Regions from separate parts of the Janthinobacterium tructae genome, predicted to be linked through region 1. Evidence: riboswitches for the same ligand, from Rfam matches in the RefSeq annotation. Region 1 holds a riboswitch; the other holds the start of a gene.
What was found. A riboswitch is a leader RNA that binds a small molecule or an ion and turns the genes downstream of it on or off. The one in region 1 is predicted to bind FMN.
Positions count from the first base shown of each region.

Region 2: linked by a shared signal. The riboswitch ahead of ribB (3,4-dihydroxy-2-butanone-4-phosphate synthase) and the one ahead of FJQ89_RS05945 (6,7-dimethyl-8-ribityllumazine synthase) in region 1 are both predicted to bind FMN.

Region 1 is NZ_CP041185.1:1,334,429-1,343,849, reverse strand. It holds gene FJQ89_RS05965 (sigma-54 interaction domain-containing protein) at 1-915, shown strand, start outside; gene FJQ89_RS05960 (LLM class flavin-dependent oxidoreductase) at 1,158-2,237, shown strand; gene FJQ89_RS05955 (LLM class flavin-dependent oxidoreductase) at 2,272-3,426, shown strand; gene FJQ89_RS05950 (TonB-dependent receptor) at 3,647-6,019, shown strand; FMN riboswitch at 6,087-6,248, shown strand; gene FJQ89_RS05945 (6,7-dimethyl-8-ribityllumazine synthase) at 6,425-6,928, shown strand; gene FJQ89_RS05940 (ABC transporter substrate-binding protein) at 6,997-8,049, opposite strand; gene FJQ89_RS05935 (class II aldolase/adducin family protein) at 8,274-9,023, shown strand; gene FJQ89_RS05930 (ABC transporter substrate-binding protein) at 9,046-9,421, shown strand, end outside.
Region 2 is NZ_CP041185.1:2,270,456-2,279,876, reverse strand. It holds gene nosR (response regulator c-di-GMP phosphodiesterase, NosR family) at 1-633, shown strand, start outside; gene FJQ89_RS09945 (ATP-binding protein) at 630-1,955, opposite strand; gene FJQ89_RS09940 (hypothetical protein) at 2,053-2,724, opposite strand; gene FJQ89_RS09935 (MlaD family protein) at 2,721-3,752, opposite strand; gene FJQ89_RS09930 (MlaE family ABC transporter permease) at 3,805-4,623, opposite strand; gene FJQ89_RS09925 (LysR family transcriptional regulator) at 4,693-5,568, opposite strand; gene FJQ89_RS09920 (MFS transporter) at 5,687-7,057, shown strand; gene ribB (3,4-dihydroxy-2-butanone-4-phosphate synthase) at 7,062-7,709, opposite strand; FMN riboswitch at 7,805-7,955, opposite strand; gene FJQ89_RS09910 (M16 family metallopeptidase) at 8,139-9,421, shown strand, end outside.

The DNA.
Region 1 (9,421 bases):
CGCGCCGAGCAGACCTTTGTGGCGATTAACTGCGGCGCCTTTTCCGAAACCCTGGTCGAGAGCGAACTGTTTGGCTACGAAAAAGGCGCGTTTACGGGCGCCCAGCAGGGTAAACCTGGCTGGTTCGAAACGGCCAGTGGCGGCACCCTGTTCCTCGACGAAATCGGCGACTTGCCGCTGGCGATGCAGGTCAAGCTGCTGCGCGTGCTGCAGGAGCGCGAAGTGGTGCGCCTGGGCGCGCGGCGCGCCATCCCCATCGACGTGCGCCTGATCGCCGCCACCAATGTGGACCTGGCCGAAGCCGTGCGGGCCGGGCGCTTCCGCGAAGACCTGTATTACCGGCTGCAGGTGATCGGCTTGCCGCTGCGCCCCTTGCGCGAGCGCCCGGGCGACATCATGCCGCTGACGCGCCACTTCATGGCCATTTATGCGCAGCGCTTGCACCTGGGCGAGGTGGAACTGGGCCCTGACGCGCAGCAAGCCTTGCTGGCGTATCCGTGGCCGGGCAATATCCGCGAACTGGAAAACGTCATCCACCGCGCGCTGCTGGTCTGCCGCAGCGGCGTGGTGCGCGCCGAAGACCTGAGTTTGTCGGGCTGGCACAGGCCGATGGCTTCCGTACCCGCAGCGGCCCCGGTGCCTGTGCCGGACACCTGGGCCGGCGCTGCCGATATCGCCTACGCGGCCCACGGCGCGGCCGGGCAGGATGACTTGCTGGCGGCCGAACGTTTCGCCCGTGCCTGGCAAGCCTTGCTCGACTCGGGCGAGGCCGTGGAATTCGAAGCCATGCAGCAGGAACTGGTGCGCGCCGCGTGGGAGCGCAATGAGCGCAACCAGGTGCGCACGGCCAAGCACCTGAATCTCAGCCGTAACATCCTGCGCACTTTTTTGAAAAAGGCGGGCGCCATCGACTAGGCGCATGACCAATCTCCTGGAGCCGGACCCGCAGCGATGCGGTTCCGGCTTTTTTTTCTGCTGCACGCGCAGCACGCTGCTGCCGTGGGTGCAGCGGATTGCTGCCAAATCAGCAGCGAAGGGCGCTGGCGGGTGCACGCGGCATGGCATGTTTTCTGCGAGGAGGAAAGGGCAGGCCAGTGCGCGCATTGCTCACCATGCGCGTGCAGGCCCTTTCTTCGACCCACGACAGGAGTCCATGCATGACCATCGAATTCATCTGGCAATTGCCCACCAGCGGCGACGGCCGCTACGCGGCGCCCGGCATCACGCGCAGGGGCGAGCGAAACGCTGGCGCCCCCAGCCCGTTGCAGGCGGGCGTGAGCGACCCGCGCGGCGCGCGTCCGCCGTTCAATTACTTCGATTACCTGCACCAGATCGCCCGCGCCGCCGACCTGTCGGGCTTCAACGGCATCCGGATACGCCACGATACGCAGGGCGATGAAAGCTGGATCGTCGCCGGCTACCTGGCGCGCAGCACGCGCCATCTGAAACTGATCGCCGAATTCGACGCGGCCTGGGGTTCTGCCGTGTACGCGGCAAAGAACGCCGTCAGCTTCCAGCGCTTCACGGGCGGGCGCTTCGCCTGGCAAATCGGACAGGGCGGCGATGCGGCCGCGCGCCGGCGCCAGGGCGATGCGGCTCCGGACGCCGATATTCTGCCGCGCATCGAAGAATTCATCACGGTGGCGCGCGGCGTGCAAAGCACTGCGCCGTTCAGCTTCAAGGGCAAGTTCTTCGAAGTGCAGGACGGCGGCTTCAAGGGGCCGCTGGCGAACCATCCTGTGAACAGCATCTATTTGACGGGTGATACCCCCGAGGCGCTGGCCCTGTCGGCGCGCCAGGCCGACGTGCACGTGTTTGACGCGGCGCCCACGACGGACTTGCAGCCTTCCATCGACAGCCTGCAAGCACAGGCGCGCCACTTGGGCCGCACCGTGGTGGCGGGCTTGCGCATCGACGTGCTGGCCCGTGAAACCTTCGACGAAGCCTTGCGCGACGCGCGCCGCTACCGCAGCGGGGCGGGGCTACCTGACGATGCTCCGTTCGAGGACGATGCTGCCGCGTTCTGGCCCGGCTTTGCGCAAGCGCAAACGGGCGCACACGGCGCCCTGGTCGGCAGCTATGAACAGGTCAGCGCGGCGTTGCATGCCTACGCGCAGGCCGGTGTGTCGAGCTTCGTGCTGGCCGCCATCCCTCATTTCGAGGAAGCCTATCGCATCGGCGAACACGTGCTGCCACGCGTGCGGGCAGCGTTGAGCGCGCAGATGCAAGCGGCTTGAGTTCCTGTATTCAACCTACTGAAGGAGTACCTTGATGGCAATCGATTTTTTCTGGCGCATCCCCACACATGGCGAACCGAGTTCGCACCGCGCCCGCACGCCGTTTCGCGGCGACTGGTTTCCCGGCAATGACAACCTGCGCCAGGCGGGCCTCGGTGGCGGCGGCGCCGACGGTTTTACCTACATCGACTACCTGGCGGAAATCGCCCGCGCGGCCGAGCTATCGGGCTTCCAGGGCGGCTTGATCCCGTCCTTTCCCATGACGGATGAACCGTGGGCCATTTCCGCGCTGCTGGCGCGCGAGACGAGCACCTTTCGCTTCATGATCCCGTTCCAGCCCGGCTTTTTGAACCCCGTGGTGGCGGCGCGCATGACGGCCAGCCTGCAGCGGGCCACAGGCGGCCGGGCCCTGTACAACGTCATCACGGGCGGTGGCGGCCCGGCGCAGCTGTGGTGGGGCGATTCGGCCGGGCACGACGACCGCTACACGCGCACGACGGAATTTCTCGATGTGGTGCGCGGCGTGTGGCGCGGCGGGCCATTTTCCTACCAGGGCAAGTTCTACCAGGTGGAAGACGCGGGCCTGGCAACGCCCCTGTCGGAACAGGACTTCCCCGAAATTTACTTTTCCGGCTCGTCCGATGCGGCCCTCGGTTCCGCCTCGAAGCACGCCGATTACTACCTGACGTGGCTGGAACCGTTCGAGCAGCTGCGCGAGAAATTCGCCCGCGTGCATGAAAAGACGGCGCTCCTGGGGCGCAAGATCAAGTGCGCCGTGCGCGTCGACATCGTGGCCCGCGCCACGGAAGAAGAGGCGTGGGACGAGGTGCGCAAGGGCTTTGACGCCGTCGATGCCGCCACCCTGCGCCAGTTCCTCGGCGCCGATGGCGGCGATTCCGTGGGCGCGGCGCGCCAGCGGGGCAACCGTCCGACCACCCTGAACAGCTACAAGGACTTGATCACGGCGCCGAATATCTGGTCCGGCTTCAACCTGCTGCGCGGCGGGCAGACGCAGGGTATCGTCGGCAGCTACCAGCAGGTGGCCGAACGCCTCGACGAACTGGTGCAACTGGGCGCCGACGCCTTTATCCTCGCCAGCACGCCGCACCTGGAAGAAGCGTATCGGGTGGGTGAAGAAGTGCTGCCGCTGGTGCGTGGCCATGGTGCCGCCTTGCTGCGCGCCGCCTGAGTATCCCCTGTTGCCGCGACAGCAGCGCCACCGCCTGCTGTCGCGCAGGCAACACGCGGCGGCGCCGCTGCTGCCAAATCAACAGCACTATCACCATGATAGTCTTCCTTTTAAATCAAGCACTTAACGTATATATTGCTGCACTGCGGCAGCGGGCATGCGCCTTGCAATAACAGTCATCACCATCTCGCGTTTTGACTTTACTCAAGGATAACCACCCATGCGCCGTTTGACTTCCCCCGCCGCCTTTTCTTCCTTTCCCTTTCATCTGACCCCGCTGCGCCGCGCGCTGCGTTCGGCCTTCGCCATCGGCGGCTTGATGCTCGTCCATGGCCTGCTCCACGCGGAAACGCCTGGCGCCGATGTCATTGCCGCTGCCGACGCCAACGGCGCCGGCGAGGGCGCCTCCTTGCAATCGGTGACGGTGACGGCGCAAAAGCGTGAGGAATCGGCACAGAAGGTGCCGAGCGCGATCACGGTCCTCGGCGGCAAGGAGCTGCTCGACACGGGCATCGGCCGCTCGGCCGGCGAAATCCTCAATTACGTGCCGAACGCCTCGGCCGGCACGCAGCAGCATGGCCGTCCGCGCTGGTGGATACGCGGCGTGGGCGCGGGCCAGCAGCAGATCGATTTTCCGAACCCCGTCGGCTTTTACCTCGACGATGTCTACATCAGCAATTCCAGCGCCACGGGCTTTCCCCTGTTCGACCTGGACCGGGTGGAAGTGCTGCGCGGCCCGCAAGGCACTTTGTGGGGCAAGAACACGACGGGCGGCGCCATCAATGTGATTTCGCGCAAGCCCTCGTTCAAGTCCAGCGGCTACGCCAAGCTCGATTACGGCAGCTACGACACCACCGTGGCCGAAGGGGCTATCGGCGGCGCCCTGGTCGACGAGGTGCTGGCGGGGCGCTTGTCTTTCCACACGGAGCAGCAGGACAAGGGCCGCTTCCACAATCAGTTTACGGGCGAGCGCGATGGAAAACTCAAGGATAGCGCCATCCGCGGCCAGCTCAAGGCCCTGATCGGGCGCGACCTGACGGCGAACCTGAACCTGCATTATCGCGATTACACGACCAAGGGCGCCACCACCACCGTGGCCAGCTATGCTGCGAATGGCGTGTACCGCAACGGCTACGTCCCCAGCACCAATCCCGACGATGTCAGCACGAATGCGCCGGCCGACAGCGACGTGAAACAGGGCGGCGCCCAGCTGAACCTCGAATATGCGCTGGGCGAGCTGACCCTGACGTCGATCACCGGCTATGAAAACTTCCGCAACGAAGCGACGGGCGACAGCGACAACACGCCGCTGGAAGTGGGTCGCAGCCGCTCGAAGGCCAGCAGTCGGCAAGTGTCGCAGGAGCTGCGCTTGACGTCGCCGCAAAACGGCGCCGTGAGCTGGGTGGCGGGCCTGTTCTACTTCAATGAAAAGATCGATTCCGATTCGGCCGGTGCGCGCCTGCCCAACGGCAGCGTGCCGGCGCTGGCGGGCAGCACGCAGCCCGTCGGTTACAACCGCACCATCTACCAGCACAAGGCGCGCAGCGCGGCCATCTTCGGCAGCACGACCGTCAACTTCAGCGAGCAGTTGCTGTCCACCTTCGGCTTGCGCTGGACCACGGAAACCAAGGACCTCGATTTGCAGCGCGTGCAGGCCGCATCGAATTCGGTGACGTTTGGTGACGCGGCCAACTGGTGGAACACGGTCCGGGGCGGCAATTACACGGCCGCCTCGGTCGCCAACAACAATTTCACCTCGAATCCGTCCACCACGTGGAATGCACTGACCTATGACGTCACGCCCGAATACCGCTTCAGCAGCACCCTGCGCGGCTATCTGAAATACGCACACGGCATCAAGTCCGGCGGCTACAACACGAGTGCCACGGACGTGCGGGCCCTGAACACGGTCAAGCCGGAAACCCTGAACTCGTTCGAGGCGGGCATCAAGTCCGAATGGCTGGACGGGCGCCTCAATTTCAACGCCAACGTTTTTCACTATGACTACAAGAACGTGCAGGTGAATATCACGGGCGTGTACAACGGTGACCCCACGCAAAGCGTCAATTACCTGCAGAACGTGCGCAAGGCCCACGTGAATGGCGCGGAATTCGAGATCGAGGCGCAGCCGACGGACAACCTGCACATCAATGCCAATCTGGGCCTGCTGCGCACGGAATTCGACGATTTCGCCATCCAGAACAATGGCGGCGACCGCTCCGGCAATGAATTCGTGCGCTCGCCCCACGTGACGGCCTTGCTGGCGGCCGACTACCGCTACCCGCTGGGCAATGGCGCGCAGCTGGTCTTCAGCGGCGATGTGCGCTACACGTCGAAGCAGTACTACTATGTCGACCCGCAAAATGCCGCGCGCGACTTGCTGAACCAGGGCGGCTTCGCGCTGGCCAATGCGCGCCTGTCGTATGTACTCCCGGGCGGCAAGCAGCGGATCTCAGCGTATGCGAACAACCTGACCGACAAGGTCTATCGCAACCACACGCTCACCAGCTTCGTGCCCGGTGCCGTCAACGGCGACACGGTGATCATCGGCCAGGGCCGCACGGTGGGCGCGTCGTACACGGTGCAGTTCTGACCGCGCAGGGCAGGGGCGATATGCTATAGTTGCCGGGCGTGGCTGCCGCACCTGTGCGCTGGCCACGCAACGTTCTCAGGGCGGGGTGCGATTCCCCACCGGCGGTAATGGCATGCGTGCCTAGCCCGCGAGCGCTTGCCGGCATGGTCTTTGGACCATGCCGGCAAGGTCAGCAGACCCGGTGTGATTCCGGGGCCGACGGTATAGTCCGGATAAAGAGAGAGCGGGATGGAATCATTGTGTCTGTGCCGGCCTACGCCCGGCGCATGGACGGCCTGCGTTTGCCGTCGGTGCGCGGGTGCGCGTGCCTGCATGCGCAGTTGGGCGTGGCTTTCTTGCGCCTGTCATATCCCCTTCGATTTTATGCCCTGTTTTTTGTCATTCTTGAAAACAGGAGTCTTTTATATGTCACAACCGTCACACGCAATACCAGCCAAACGCATCGCCTTCATCCAGGCGGGCTGGCACCGCGACATCGTCGCGCAATGCCGATTGTCCTTCATCGCCGAAATGGCGACCCTTGGTTTCGCCGAGAGCGATATTGACGTCATCGACGTCGCCGGCGCCTTTGAAATCCCCCTGCATGCGCAAGTGCTGGCCAGGAGCGGCCAGTACGCGGCGATTGCCGCTTCCGCCCTGGTGGTGGACGGCGGCATCTACCGGCATGATTTTGTGGCCGATGCCGTCATTTCCGGCATGATGCAGGTGCAACTGGCGACAGGCGTGCCCGTGCTGTCGGCCGTGCTGACCCCGCACCACTTCCATGCGGGCCACGAGCACCAGGAATTCTACTTCCAGCACTTCAAGGTCAAGGGCGTCGAACTGGCCACGGCTTGCGCGGCCACCATCCACTCGCTGCAGCGGCTGGCGCAACCGGCCGCCGCCCCGCATGAGGCCTTGGCCGCCTAGGGCGCCGTTTGCCTTGATGCCGTAGTACCCGGGGCCAGCACATGTTGCCATGTGCTGGCCCCGTTTCTTTATGCGGCTTGCCGCAGCAGCGCGTCGAGGCGCCGCTGCGCTTCCTCCAACGGCCGGCGGTCGATCCAGGCGTCGATATCCACGTCGCGGTCGAGAAAACCGTGCTGCAATTGAAAATCCTTCTGCTGGCGGAACAGGGCTACCTTCTCGTCGGACAGGTCGGGCGCCAGGGTCAAATGAAAACCGTCGCGGTAGGCTTCGGCCACGGCGTCGGCGCCGGCCCGCGTTTCGCCCTGCAGGATGGCCAGCACGTCGGCCTGGTGGCTGCGCGCCCAGTGGGCGGCGCGCAGCGTTTGCGTCAAAAAGCGCACGACCAGCTCGAAATGCTGTTCCAGCATCGTTTCATGCACGGTGATCGGGCGCGGCGTGCCGTTGTTCACGCGGAAGCGCCGGTCGGGCAGGGCGTCGATGTCTATGCCCACTTCCAGCCCGGCCGCGCGGGCCGCTTCGGCCGCCGCCGCGCCTTTCACGTAGACGGCATCGACTTCGCCGCGCAAGAGCGGCGCGATGCCTTGCCACAGGCCCGCGCCCAGATTGGCCTGCGTTGGCGCCTCGCCACCCACTTCCACCAGCCGCACATCGTCCAGCGTCAAGCCGGCCGACGCCAGCACGCCCTTGTAGCCGGCCAGGCTCATGCCGCGCGCGATGCTGCGCCCGCGCCGGTTCTCGCGCAAGTCTTCGGCGCGGAACACGGGTAGCGCCAGCCGCTTGCCCTGCAGCTGCGCGGGCGTCGTGATGCCGGAACCGGGGCGCACGAGGATGGCTTGCCACTCGTCGATCCAGGTCAGGCCGATCAGGCGCGTGGGCGCCCCTTGCGCGCGCGCGGGCAGGGCCAGCAGGTTGCCCCCTTCGCGCACGAGCGTGGACAGGCCATGGTCGTAGTGGTGGCGCGCCAGTTCGCCACCCACATCCTGCAGGGTTTTCAGGGCGATGCCGTCGCGGGCGAATTCCTCGTCCAGCCAGCCCAGTTTATACGCGAGGCCCGTGGCCGTGGGCACGGGGCAGCGCGTGAACCAGACGGTATCGACGGCGGGGGCGGTTGCGGTAGTCATGGATTTCTTTCGTGGTGGTGGAGCCTTGAACCGTGCAGGAAACGTGCCCGCGCCGCTTGCTGGCTTGGCGACAGCGCCTGCGTCCAGCGCTGCTGCCACGCCAGCAGCCGCTGTTGCACAGGCAGCAGCGATCCACCATTTCTGCGGCCCTGGCGCTGGCACGCGTCTTGCAAAAGTAGAGGCATGACTGATTCGTACCTTAACCTCAAAGAATGGAGCATGACATGACGGACGTGGCACAAGCGCAAGCACAACAAGTACAGGTGCAGGAGTTGACGGCGGCCGAACTGGCCTTCGTGGAACAGGTGCGGCGCGATGCGCAGACGGCCTTCGACGGCTTGCGCGAGACGGGCAGCCTGACGGCCAACGGCACGGTGGGCTTTGTCGAGCGCACCCCTGGCGGTGACAAGGTGGTGGTCGTCAACGACCCGGGCCCGTTCCGCCGCGGCCAGCCCCTGAAGGCGGCCGTGCTGGCGCTCGATGGCACGGTGATTGTGGGCGACGCCAACAACGGCGGCGCGCGCTATTTAAAATTGTTCCGTGAGCGTCCCGAGGTCACGTCGATCTCGCACGTGCACTCGCCGTCCCTGGGCGCGTGGGCGCAGACGCACCGCACCCTGCCGATCCGCTACGTGCCCGTGCAGCGCTTCCAGCTGATCCGCGAAATTCCCATCTATATCGACCGCCGCCAGCCAGAAGTCGATTTCATCCTCGGTGAAATCGCCCGCAACACGCACGCCACGGCCATCCTGGAAGCGAATGGCGGCGCCACCGTGTGGGGCAAGCAGGGCTTGCTGAAGCTGGCCGAGTTCATCCTGCTGCTGGAAGAGGGCGCCAAGATCCAGATCGCGGCCGAAGCCATTGGCGGCTCGCGCGACTTCGGTCCCGGCGTGTTGCTGCAGCAATGGAAGATGAGCAAGCTGATCGACACCGCGCGCGCTTTGTCTCTGCTGCCTGCCACCGATCTGGTGTAACCCTTTGAAGAATGGGCCCGAGATGTCATTGAAATTCTTACGTTTGACCTGGCGCAAGGTACTCGCCACCGCCATGGCGGCCAGCCTGCTGGCGCCCGCCATCGCGGCGGCAGCCGATCCCTTGCCGGCCGCCGTGCGCATCGCCGTCGTGGCGCGCACGGCACCGTCCGGCAAGACCGTGTTTGCAGGTTCGGCCGCCCAGGTGGCCGCGCAGGGCTGGCTGGCGGCCGAACTGGGCAAGCTGGGCGTGAAGCTGGAATGGGTGCCCGTCACCACCAACTCCGTGGCGACGCAAGTCAACGAGGCGTTTGCCAACCACTCGATCGACCTGGCCCAGTATGGCGATTTGCCGTCGATAATCGCCAATGCCTCGGGCTTGCAGACGCGGCTGATACTGC
Region 2 (9,421 bases), 940 kb from region 1:
GCGCGCGACGTGTTCATCGCGGCCCTGCTCAAGGATATTGGCAAGCTCAGCCTGAGCGACGATGTGCTGGAACTGCCGGCCAGCGCCTGGTCGGGCGAGCAGCTGGCCGCCTTCCGCAAGCATCCGCTGCGCGCCGAACAATTATTGATGGCGCTCGACGAGTTGCGCGCCGTCTCCGTCATCCTGCGCTCGCAGCTGGAGCGCTTCGACGGTGGCGGCTTTCCCGATGGCATGGTGGGCCTGGCCATTCCGCTGGGCGCGCGCATCCTGGCGCTGGCGTCCGACTACGACGGCTTGCAGATCGGCGCCATGGTGCAGCGCAGCCTGCGCGCCGACGAAGCGCGCACCCTGATCTACGACAGCGTCGGCAAGCGCTACGACCCGGCCGTGGTGGCTGCTTTCCGCAGCATCATGGAAGAGACGGAGCCGCCGGCACGCGACCTGACCGTGCTGTCGGGCCAGCTGGAGCCTGGCATGACGCTTTCTCGCGACCTGATCAGCCGCGATGGCCTGATGCTGCTGGCGGCCGAACACGTGCTGACGGCCCGCGTGATTGCCCAGCTGCTCGATTTCGAAGGCAAGAATGGCGGGCGCCTGAGCATTCGCGTGTACGCGCCCGTCAAGGAAGCCTAGGCGTTCGTGGCGGTGGGCGGCTGCAGCGGCAGGTGCACGGTAAAGCGCGTGCCCTGGCCCACTTCGGACGCCACCTCGATGCGCCCGCCATGCTTGTTGACGATGCCGTACGACAGCGACAGCCCCAGGCCCGTGCCGCTGCCCACGGCCTTGGTAGTAAAGAATGGCTCGAAGATGCGGTTCAGGTGCTCCGGTGGGATGCCGGCGCCCGTGTCGCCGATTTCCACCCACACCCAGTCGCCCGCGTGGCCCGTGCGGATGCTGATCACGCCGTCGCTGCTGATGGCCTGGCCCGCGTTGACGAGCAGGTTCATGAACACCTGGTTCAGCTGCGACGCCAGGCACAGTATCGGCGGCAGTTCGCCATACTGTTTCTCGATGCGCGCCTTGTATTTCAATTCGTTGGCGACGATATTCAGGGTACTGTCCAGGCCCGCGTGCAGGCTGGCCACTTGCCAGTCCGTCTCGCCCACATGGGAAAAATCCTTCAGCGCCTGCACGATGTCGCGCACGCGCTTCAAGCCATCCATCGATTCGCGCACCAGGTCCACCATGTCGTCCTGCAGGAAGATCAGGTCTGCCTGCGCGCGCACCTCGGCCACGCGTGCGGCCAGGGCAGGGCCGTCGGGCGTCTCGCGCATCGCCGCTTCATATTGCCCGATGACGCCGAACAGGGTGCCGACATAGCCTTGCAGCGAACTCATGTTGGAATTGACGAAGCCGATCGGGTTGTTGATTTCATGCGCGATGCCGGCTGCCAGCTGGCCGATGGAGGCCATTTTTTCCGATTGCAGCAGCTGGTCGTGCGCTTCCTGCAACTTGCTGATCAGTAGTTGCTGTTCTTCGCCGCGCGCCTGCAGCATCGCTTCCATGCGCTTGCGTTCCGTGATGTCCGTCAGCGAGCCGATCACCTCGAACGGCACGCCATGCTCGTCGCGCACCAGGCGCAGACTGTCGTGCATCCACAGATAGCTGCCGTCGCGCACGCGGAAACGGTATTCATAGGCGCGCGCGCCTTCGACGAAGATCTGCGCCAGGCTGGAAAAAATACCGGGCGCATCGTCGGGGTGGATGTGGTCGAACCAGAAGTTGGGGTCGGCCACCATGTCTTCGGGCGGGTAGCCCAGCACGTTCAAGGCATTGTTGCTGACAAAGGTCATCTTGAAGTCGCCGCTGGGCACGGTGCAATAGATGATGGAGGGCGTATTGTCGAGCAGGTATTGCAGGCGTACGGCCGTGGCGGCCGACTCTTCGTCGCCAGGCGCCGCGCCGCCATGCCGGCCGGTATCGGGAGTGGAAAGGTCGAAATCCTCGAACTGCATCGTCATACCTCGCTGCCTGCACCGCATTGCTGCCATCCTGGCTGAATTATGCCTGACTATGCCTGATTCCGCCTGCCTTGGGCCGCCATCGGCACGCTCAGGGGGCCAGCGGCTGCTCGACGATCGCCATGCGCCGCGCAATGTGTTGCGCCGCTTGCGTGTCGCCCGCCTGTTCGGCGCGCAGGCGCTGCACGCCCAGCCACGCCAGCAGCGGGCGGCGCCAGCCCTGGTCCGAAGCGGTGGCCACGGCCGTATCGAGCAGCGCCGGCGTGGCGCGGCCCGAGCGCAGCAGCACGCCAGCCGCCACCATCTGCGACAGCGGGTCATCGATGGCCGCCACGGCGCTGGCGGCGGCCGTGTCCGAGCCGGCCTCGGCTGGCGCGCGCTGTGCTTGCGGCAGCAGGGCGATGTCAGTAGCTTGCGCCTTGCCGGCCAAGTAAGCCGCATACGCGCGGTCGGCGGCGGTCGCATCGGCTTGCAGGGCGTCGAAGCCGGCGCAGTCCTCGAAGGCCAGGCTGGCCACGCGCGCGGCGCAGCGCAGCAGTTCGATGCGCGCCACGAGCTCGAGCTTGCCCGTGCCGGCCACCTGGCTGCGGGCACGGCGGAATTCCGTCTGCTCGACCAGCGCGTTGCCACTCAAGTAAGCCGCTTGAAACCGCTCGACGGAACTTTGCGCATTCATTTTCCAGTCCGGCACGGGCGGTCCGCTGGAACAGGCGGCGAGCAAGGTGCACAGCAGGGCGGCGATGGCGGGGCGGGATATTGTCATGGCAGTTTGATCTCCGGATTGCGCTTGAACGGCCATTTGCGATTGATTTCATTGACCAGCTGCTCGACCTTGCGCAGATTGCTTTCCACGTCCGCGCGCAGCGGGCCCAGGTCGGCTGTCGCCGCCCTGGCGTTGGCGCCCACGGCTTGCGCCTCGACCAGCACGGCGTCGACTTTTTTCAGGCTGTTGCGCGTGTCGGCCAGCAGGGCGTTCAGCTGCACGATGGTGGCCTGCGCATCCGTCATCACGCCCTTGTCGCCAAAGACGCGCGTGTCGGCATTGGCCACCAGGCCATCCGTGCGGCGCGCCAGCTGGTCGGCTGTGACCAGCAGGGCGTTGGCCCGCTCGACCAGCAGGCGCGACTGCTTGTCGTCGCCCGTCAGCAAGCCCATGGCGCCGCCCGGGCCGCTCAGCTTGCCGGTCACCGCCTGCACATTGCGCAGGGTGCCGTCGAGCGGAGAATCGGTGCCTGTCAGGCTGCCCAGATTGTTCAGCAAGTCTTTCGCGGCGGCCAGCAGGCGCGGAATTTCCGCCGCCATGTCGCCCACCAGCAAGTCGCGCGTGGCGTCGTCGGGCAGCGGCGGGTCTGTCAGGATGCCGCTGTAGGCGCGCAGCTTGGCGCCGCCGACGATGCCCCGCTCGAGCGTGAAGATGGAGCTGCTGCGCAGCCAGTGCGCGTCTTTGCGCGGCACGTCGATGATGACGCGCGCGCGCCCGTCCGGCGCCAGTTCGATGCGCTGCACGCGGCCGATGGGAAAGCCGGAAAAGGTCAGGTCGGCGCCCACGCCCACACCGTCCGAATCGTCGGCCGTCAGCACCAGCGTTTGCGTGGCTTCGAAGGCGCCGCGCGCATACATCAGGTAGACCACGGAACCGACCACCAGCACGAACATGAAGACGAGCAGGATGGCCGCCTTCAGTTCGGCGTGGCGCACGGGCGGCGGGGCGGGCAGCACGGCATCTGGCGTGAGACCGGCGGGTGCCGTGACGTCGACCTGGTCGGGATTGGGGGGCTGGCTCTGGCTCATGGATTCTGGCTCTCGTATGGGTGGTTCGGGGATCGCTGGCGGCGGCGGGGCATCAGTAGTAATTGCCCATCAGCGAAGCCACTTCGATCAGCAGGATGACGGAAAACAGGCGCAGCATTTCGGACAGGCCGTGCGCGGCCCATAGCCGGTTGCGCCGGCTGTGGGGTTCTTCCGGATAGTAGGAAGAGGCCAGCGGGATCAGGGCCACGGCAAAGCTGAAGAAGATGACTTTGAGCATCAGGATCAGGGCCACGGCCGGATTGAAGATTTGCCCGACGACGCGCGTGTAGCCTTGCAGCGCCCACGGCGTAAAACCGTAGATGGTGACATACGCGAGGATCAGCGAGGTGACGCAGCTGACGATGGCCAGCATCCACACGGCGAAGATGCCCGACATGACGCGCGGAAAGTACTCGCGGCGCAGCAGGTCGACGCCCTGGCGCTGCATGGTATCGAGCATGCCGGAAGAGCGCATTTGCGCAAACGCAATGCCGTCGGGCAGGGTCAGGCGCAAGGCCACGAACAGGGCAGCCGTCAGTGGTATCAGTTCCAGCACCAGCACGCGCACCACCATTTCCAGCGCATAGCGCGACAGGCCGTAGCTTTGCGCACTGACGACGACGATGCGTATCAGCACCAGGCTGACCAGAGCGCAGGCCACGCTGAACCACACGAGATTGGGCGCCGTGTTCGTCACCAGGCGGTGCGCGAGGATGGGGCGGTTGTCGCGGTTATAGCTCGATGGCGACAGGGCCAGCGAAAACACGAGGGTGGCGAAATGCAGCATGCGCCACCAGCTGACCAGCCAGGCCATGGTGGCCCGGTGCAGGCGGCGCAGGCTGATGATGAGGGAGACGGATAGGGTCATCATGGCATCTTAACATTGGATGCGTTCGATACAAGCGATTGTCCAGTCGTGCCGCCGTGCCTGGCCGCTTCGCTATTGGCCTGCCACGCTGGCGACGCTGTGGATAATCGCATCGGCCGCCGCGCGCACGCGTGCAGAGCGGTTCAGGTCCGCATGCATGACCAGCCACACGTCGTAGCTTTCCGCCCGCTCGGGCCAGATGCGTACCAGTTGCGGGTCGATATCGCCCAGGTGGGTGGCCAGCTCGGCCACGCCCAGCCCTGCGCGCGTGGCTTCCTGCAGCATCGCCGCCGAATTGACTTCCATGGCGACCCTGGCGTTGGCGACGGATTCGCCAGCAATTTTTTCCCCGTGACGCGGCGTCACGGACTGGTGGTAGATGACGATGTCGTGCCCGGCCAGTGCCGTGCCGCGCACGGGCTCGCCCCGTTCGGCCAGGTAGCTTTTCGACGCATACAGGCCCAGGCTGCGCTTGACCAGATGGCGCGAGATCAGGTCCGGGTCGGTGGGGCGCACGCCGCGCACGGCGAGGTCCGCCTCGCGCCGCGTCAGGCTGGCCAGCGCAGGCGCCACGTTGAGCACGATGCGGATGTCCGGGTGGGCCGCGTGCAGCTGCTGCATGGCGCGGATGACGAAATGGCTGGCCATGGTGTCGGTGGTGGCCACGCGCACCAGGCCGCTTAAACGGTTGTCGACGCCCTGCATCTCGCGTTGCAGCTTGTCGGCCGCCCGCTCCATCGCTTCGGCCGCCGTCAGCGCCAGTTCGCCGGCCGGCGTGGGCACGTAGCCCGACGGCGTGCGCAGGAACAGCGTGGCGCCCAGCGAGCTTTCCAGCGCGGCCAGGCGGCGCCCGCAGGTGGCCTGGTCGATGCCCAGCAGGGCCGCCGCGCCGCGCAGGGTGCCGGCGCGGCCGATGGCCAGAAAGATGCGCGCGTTATCCCAATCCATGGCATTCCTTATTCGGTTTCTCGATGCATTTTTGCATTGCTGCGCCGAGTTTATGCCTGTTTACTGCATCACGCAACGCTCGCATAATGGCTGCCCCCTGTCCCTGCAAGGAAATATCATGATTGCCCCCACACCGCACCGCGCCAGCGGCTTGATCCTGCTGACCCTGGCCTTCGGCTTCGTCATGGCCATGCTCGACGTCACTGCCGTCAACGTGGCGCTGTCCGATATCGCCCTGGACTTGAGCATCCCGCTGACGGGCCTGGTGTGGGTGGTCGACGGCTACACGCTGACGTTTGCCGCGCTGTTGCTGGCCGGCGGCGCGCTGGCCGACCGCTACGGGCCGAAAGCCGTGTACCAGGGAGGCCTTTGTGTCTTCATCCTCGGCTCGATCCTGTGCGGCGCCGCGCCCGACGGGCATTTTTTGACGGCGGCGCGCTTGCTGCAGGGCGCGGGTGCGGCCCTGTTCATGCCCAGTTCGCTCAGCCTGCTGACGCACAGCTTTGAAGACGAGCGCGAACGCACGCGCATGCTGGGTGCCTGGTCGGCACTGGTGGGCGTGGCGGGCGCGTCCGGCCCCCTGATCGGCGGCATTCTCGTGCACCAGTTCGGCTGGCGCAGCGTGTTCTGGGTGAACGTGCCGCTGGGCGCGCTGGCCATCGTCATGGCGCAGCTGCTGCTGGCCGCACCGGCGCGCCAGCGGCGTGATTTGTCGCTGTTCAGCCATGCGCTGGGCGTGGCGGCGCTGGCTGGCCTCAGTTTCGTGCTGATCGAAGGGCCGGTGCTGGGCTGGCTGTCGCCCGGCGTGCTGGCGGCGGGGGCATTGACCTTGCTGTCGGCCTGGCAGCTGCTGCGGCGTGAACGCAGCGGCAGCCATCCGCTGTTGCCGCGTGAACTGTTTCACAGCAGCAGCTTTGGCGCGGCCAATGGCGTAGGCTTTTTGATCAATTTCTGCGTCTTCGGCCAGCTGTTTTTATTGAGCCTGTTCCTGCAGCAATCTGGCGGCGCCGATGCCTTGCAGTCGGGCTTGCGCCTGTTGCCCATGATGGCGGCTTACACGGTAGGGAACTTTATGGCGGGAAGTATTGCGGCGCGCCATGGCACGCGCTTGCCCATGCTGGCGGGCTTGCTGGTGGGCGCCGTGATGTCCTTGCTGCTGATGGGCTTGCGTCCGGACACGCCGTATGGCTGGCTGGCGCTGGGCACGGCCGTGATGAACGTGGCCATCGGCATCGCCATTCCCGCCATGACGGCCACCGTGATGCGGGTGGCCGGCAAGCAACATGCGAACAGCGCGGCGGCGGCCCTGAACGCCAACCGCCAGATTGGCGCCCTGGTGGGCGTGGCCCTGATCGGCAGCATCCTGCACATGCTGCAGGACTGGTCGTTGCGCTTGCCGCTGGCCTACGCGACGATTGCCGTCGCGTATGGCCTGGCGGCGGGCCTCGTCTACCGAAACGTGCATTTTCCCAAGGCCGTGGACGCCTGATGCTTTATTGCTCGCGCGTGCTGCGCCATTCCACCAGTTCTTCGATGGTCAGGATCGGCATGCCGTGCAGCTCGGCGAAGCGTTCGATATCGTCGCCGCGCATCATGCTGCCGTCCGGGTTCATCAGCTCGCACAGCACGGCGGCCGGGTTCAGGCCCGCCATGCGCGACAGGTCGACCGAGCCTTCCGTGTGGCCACGGCGCTCGAGCACGCCACCGGGCGCTGCGCGCAGGGGGAATACGTGGCCGGGGCGCACCAGGTCGGCGGGCTTGGCGTTCGGCGCGATGGCGGCGCGGATGGTGGTGACCCGGTCGGCGGCCGACACGCCCGTCGTGACGCCGTCACGCGCCTCGATGGAGACCGTGAATGGCGTGCCGTAGCGGCTGCCATTGTCGGGCGACATGGGCGGCAATTCCAGCGCGCTGACGACGTCGGTGGGCAGGCACAGGCAGACGATGCCGCTGCATTCGCGGATCAAGAGGGCCATGGTTTCGTTGGTGAGTTTCTCGGCCGACAGGATCAGGTCGGCTTCGTTTTCACGGTCGAAATCGTCGAGCAGGATGACGGGAATGCCGGCGCGCATGGCGGCCAGGGCGGACTGGATGCGACCTTCGAGGTCGTTGGAAAGCAGGGTATAGCTGTTGACTAACATGGTGAAACGCTCCTCGCATAGGCGAAAAACGCTGCAGGGCAAGCGAATAGACGCAGCCGGCCGCATCGACAGGTCGAGCGGACATCGCGTTTACTGCACATCTTCTTTCATCCGGACTATACCGTCGGCTCTGGAGTCACACCAGATCTGCTGACCTCATCAGGCGAAACCTGACAAGCGCTCGCGGGCTTGACCGTTGCCGGTCTTACCGCCGGTGGGGAATCGCACCCCGCCCCGAAGACGTATTGTTGTGCCGGTCCACATGACCGGCGGCAATACTTTAGCACAGATGAAAAACTGTGGCAGGTCACTGTTGAGTTTGTCATTCGGCAAAGTTGCCAGGGAGGGCAGTTTTCCTAAGCTGTTTTTAATGGCGGAAAGACGATTTCAGTGTAAGGTATGTCTACTGAATCTTACCGTTGAGAATACATGAAGCTGAGTAAATTACGCCTGATCTCGGGCGCCGTCTTGCTGGCGTGCGCCTGCATGGCCCAGGCGGAAATCCGTTTGACCGATCCCCTGCCGCTGGCACCGGAAGTGACCGTAGGGAAATTGCCAAACGGCTTGACCTATTACATCAAGAAAAATGCCCGTCCCGCCCAGAAAGTGGAATTGCGCCTGGTGGTAAAAGCCGGCTCCATCCTGGAAGATGACGACCAGCAAGGCCTGGCGCATTTCACGGAACACATGGCCTTCAATGGCTCCACGCATTTCAAGCGCAATGAGCTCATTTCCTATTTGCAATCGATCGGCGTGAAGTTCGGCGCCGACCTGAACGCCTACACGAGTTTCGATGAAACCGTGTACGTGCTGCCGATTCCGACGAACAAGAAGGAAAACCTGGAAAAGGGTTTTCTCGTGCTGGAAGACTGGGCGCATGGCTTGAAATTCAATCCGGCCGATATCAACAGCGAGCGCGGCATCGTGCTGGAAGAGGCGCGCCTGGGCAAGGGCGCCAGCGACCGCATGAACAAGGTGCTGTATCCGAAGCTGCTGAACGGTTCGCGCTATGCGCAGCGCATGCCGATCGGCAAGGAATCCGTCTTGAAAACGTTCAAGCCGGAAGCCATCAAGCGTTTCTACAAGGATTGGTACCGGCCCGACCTGATGGCCGTGATGGTGGTCGGTGACGTGGAGCCGAAACAGGCTGAAAAGCTGATCCAGCAGCATTTCGGCAAACTGAAAAACCCCGCGCAACCGCGCCCGCGCCTGTATGCGGAAGTGCCGCAGCGCTCGCAGACGGAAGCGCTGGTGATCACGGACAAGGAAGCACCGGACGACAGCGTCTTCATCCGCTATCCGATCCGCGCCGCGCAGGAGCCCGTCACCATTGCCGACTACCGCCGCCAGATGATCGAAAACCTGTATGGCCAGATGCTTAGCGCGCGCATGCAGGAATTGACGCAGCAGGCGAACCCGCCCTTCATCCAGGGCGGCAGCAGCATGGGCAAGCTGGTGCGTGGCTACGAGTCGTTCAGCGCGTATGCCTTGCTGGGCAAGGGCGGCGTGCAGCCGGCCGTCGACGCGCTGGTGCAGGAAGATGAGCGGGCGCGCCGCTTCGGTTTCAGCCAGGATGAGCTGGACCGCGCGCGCAAGAACATGCTGCGCAATTACGAGCGCGCGTACAGCGAGCGCGACAAGTCCGATTCGTCCGGTTTCGTGGCCGAGTATTCGCGCAACTTCCTGGAGCAGGAAGCCATCCCCGGCATCGC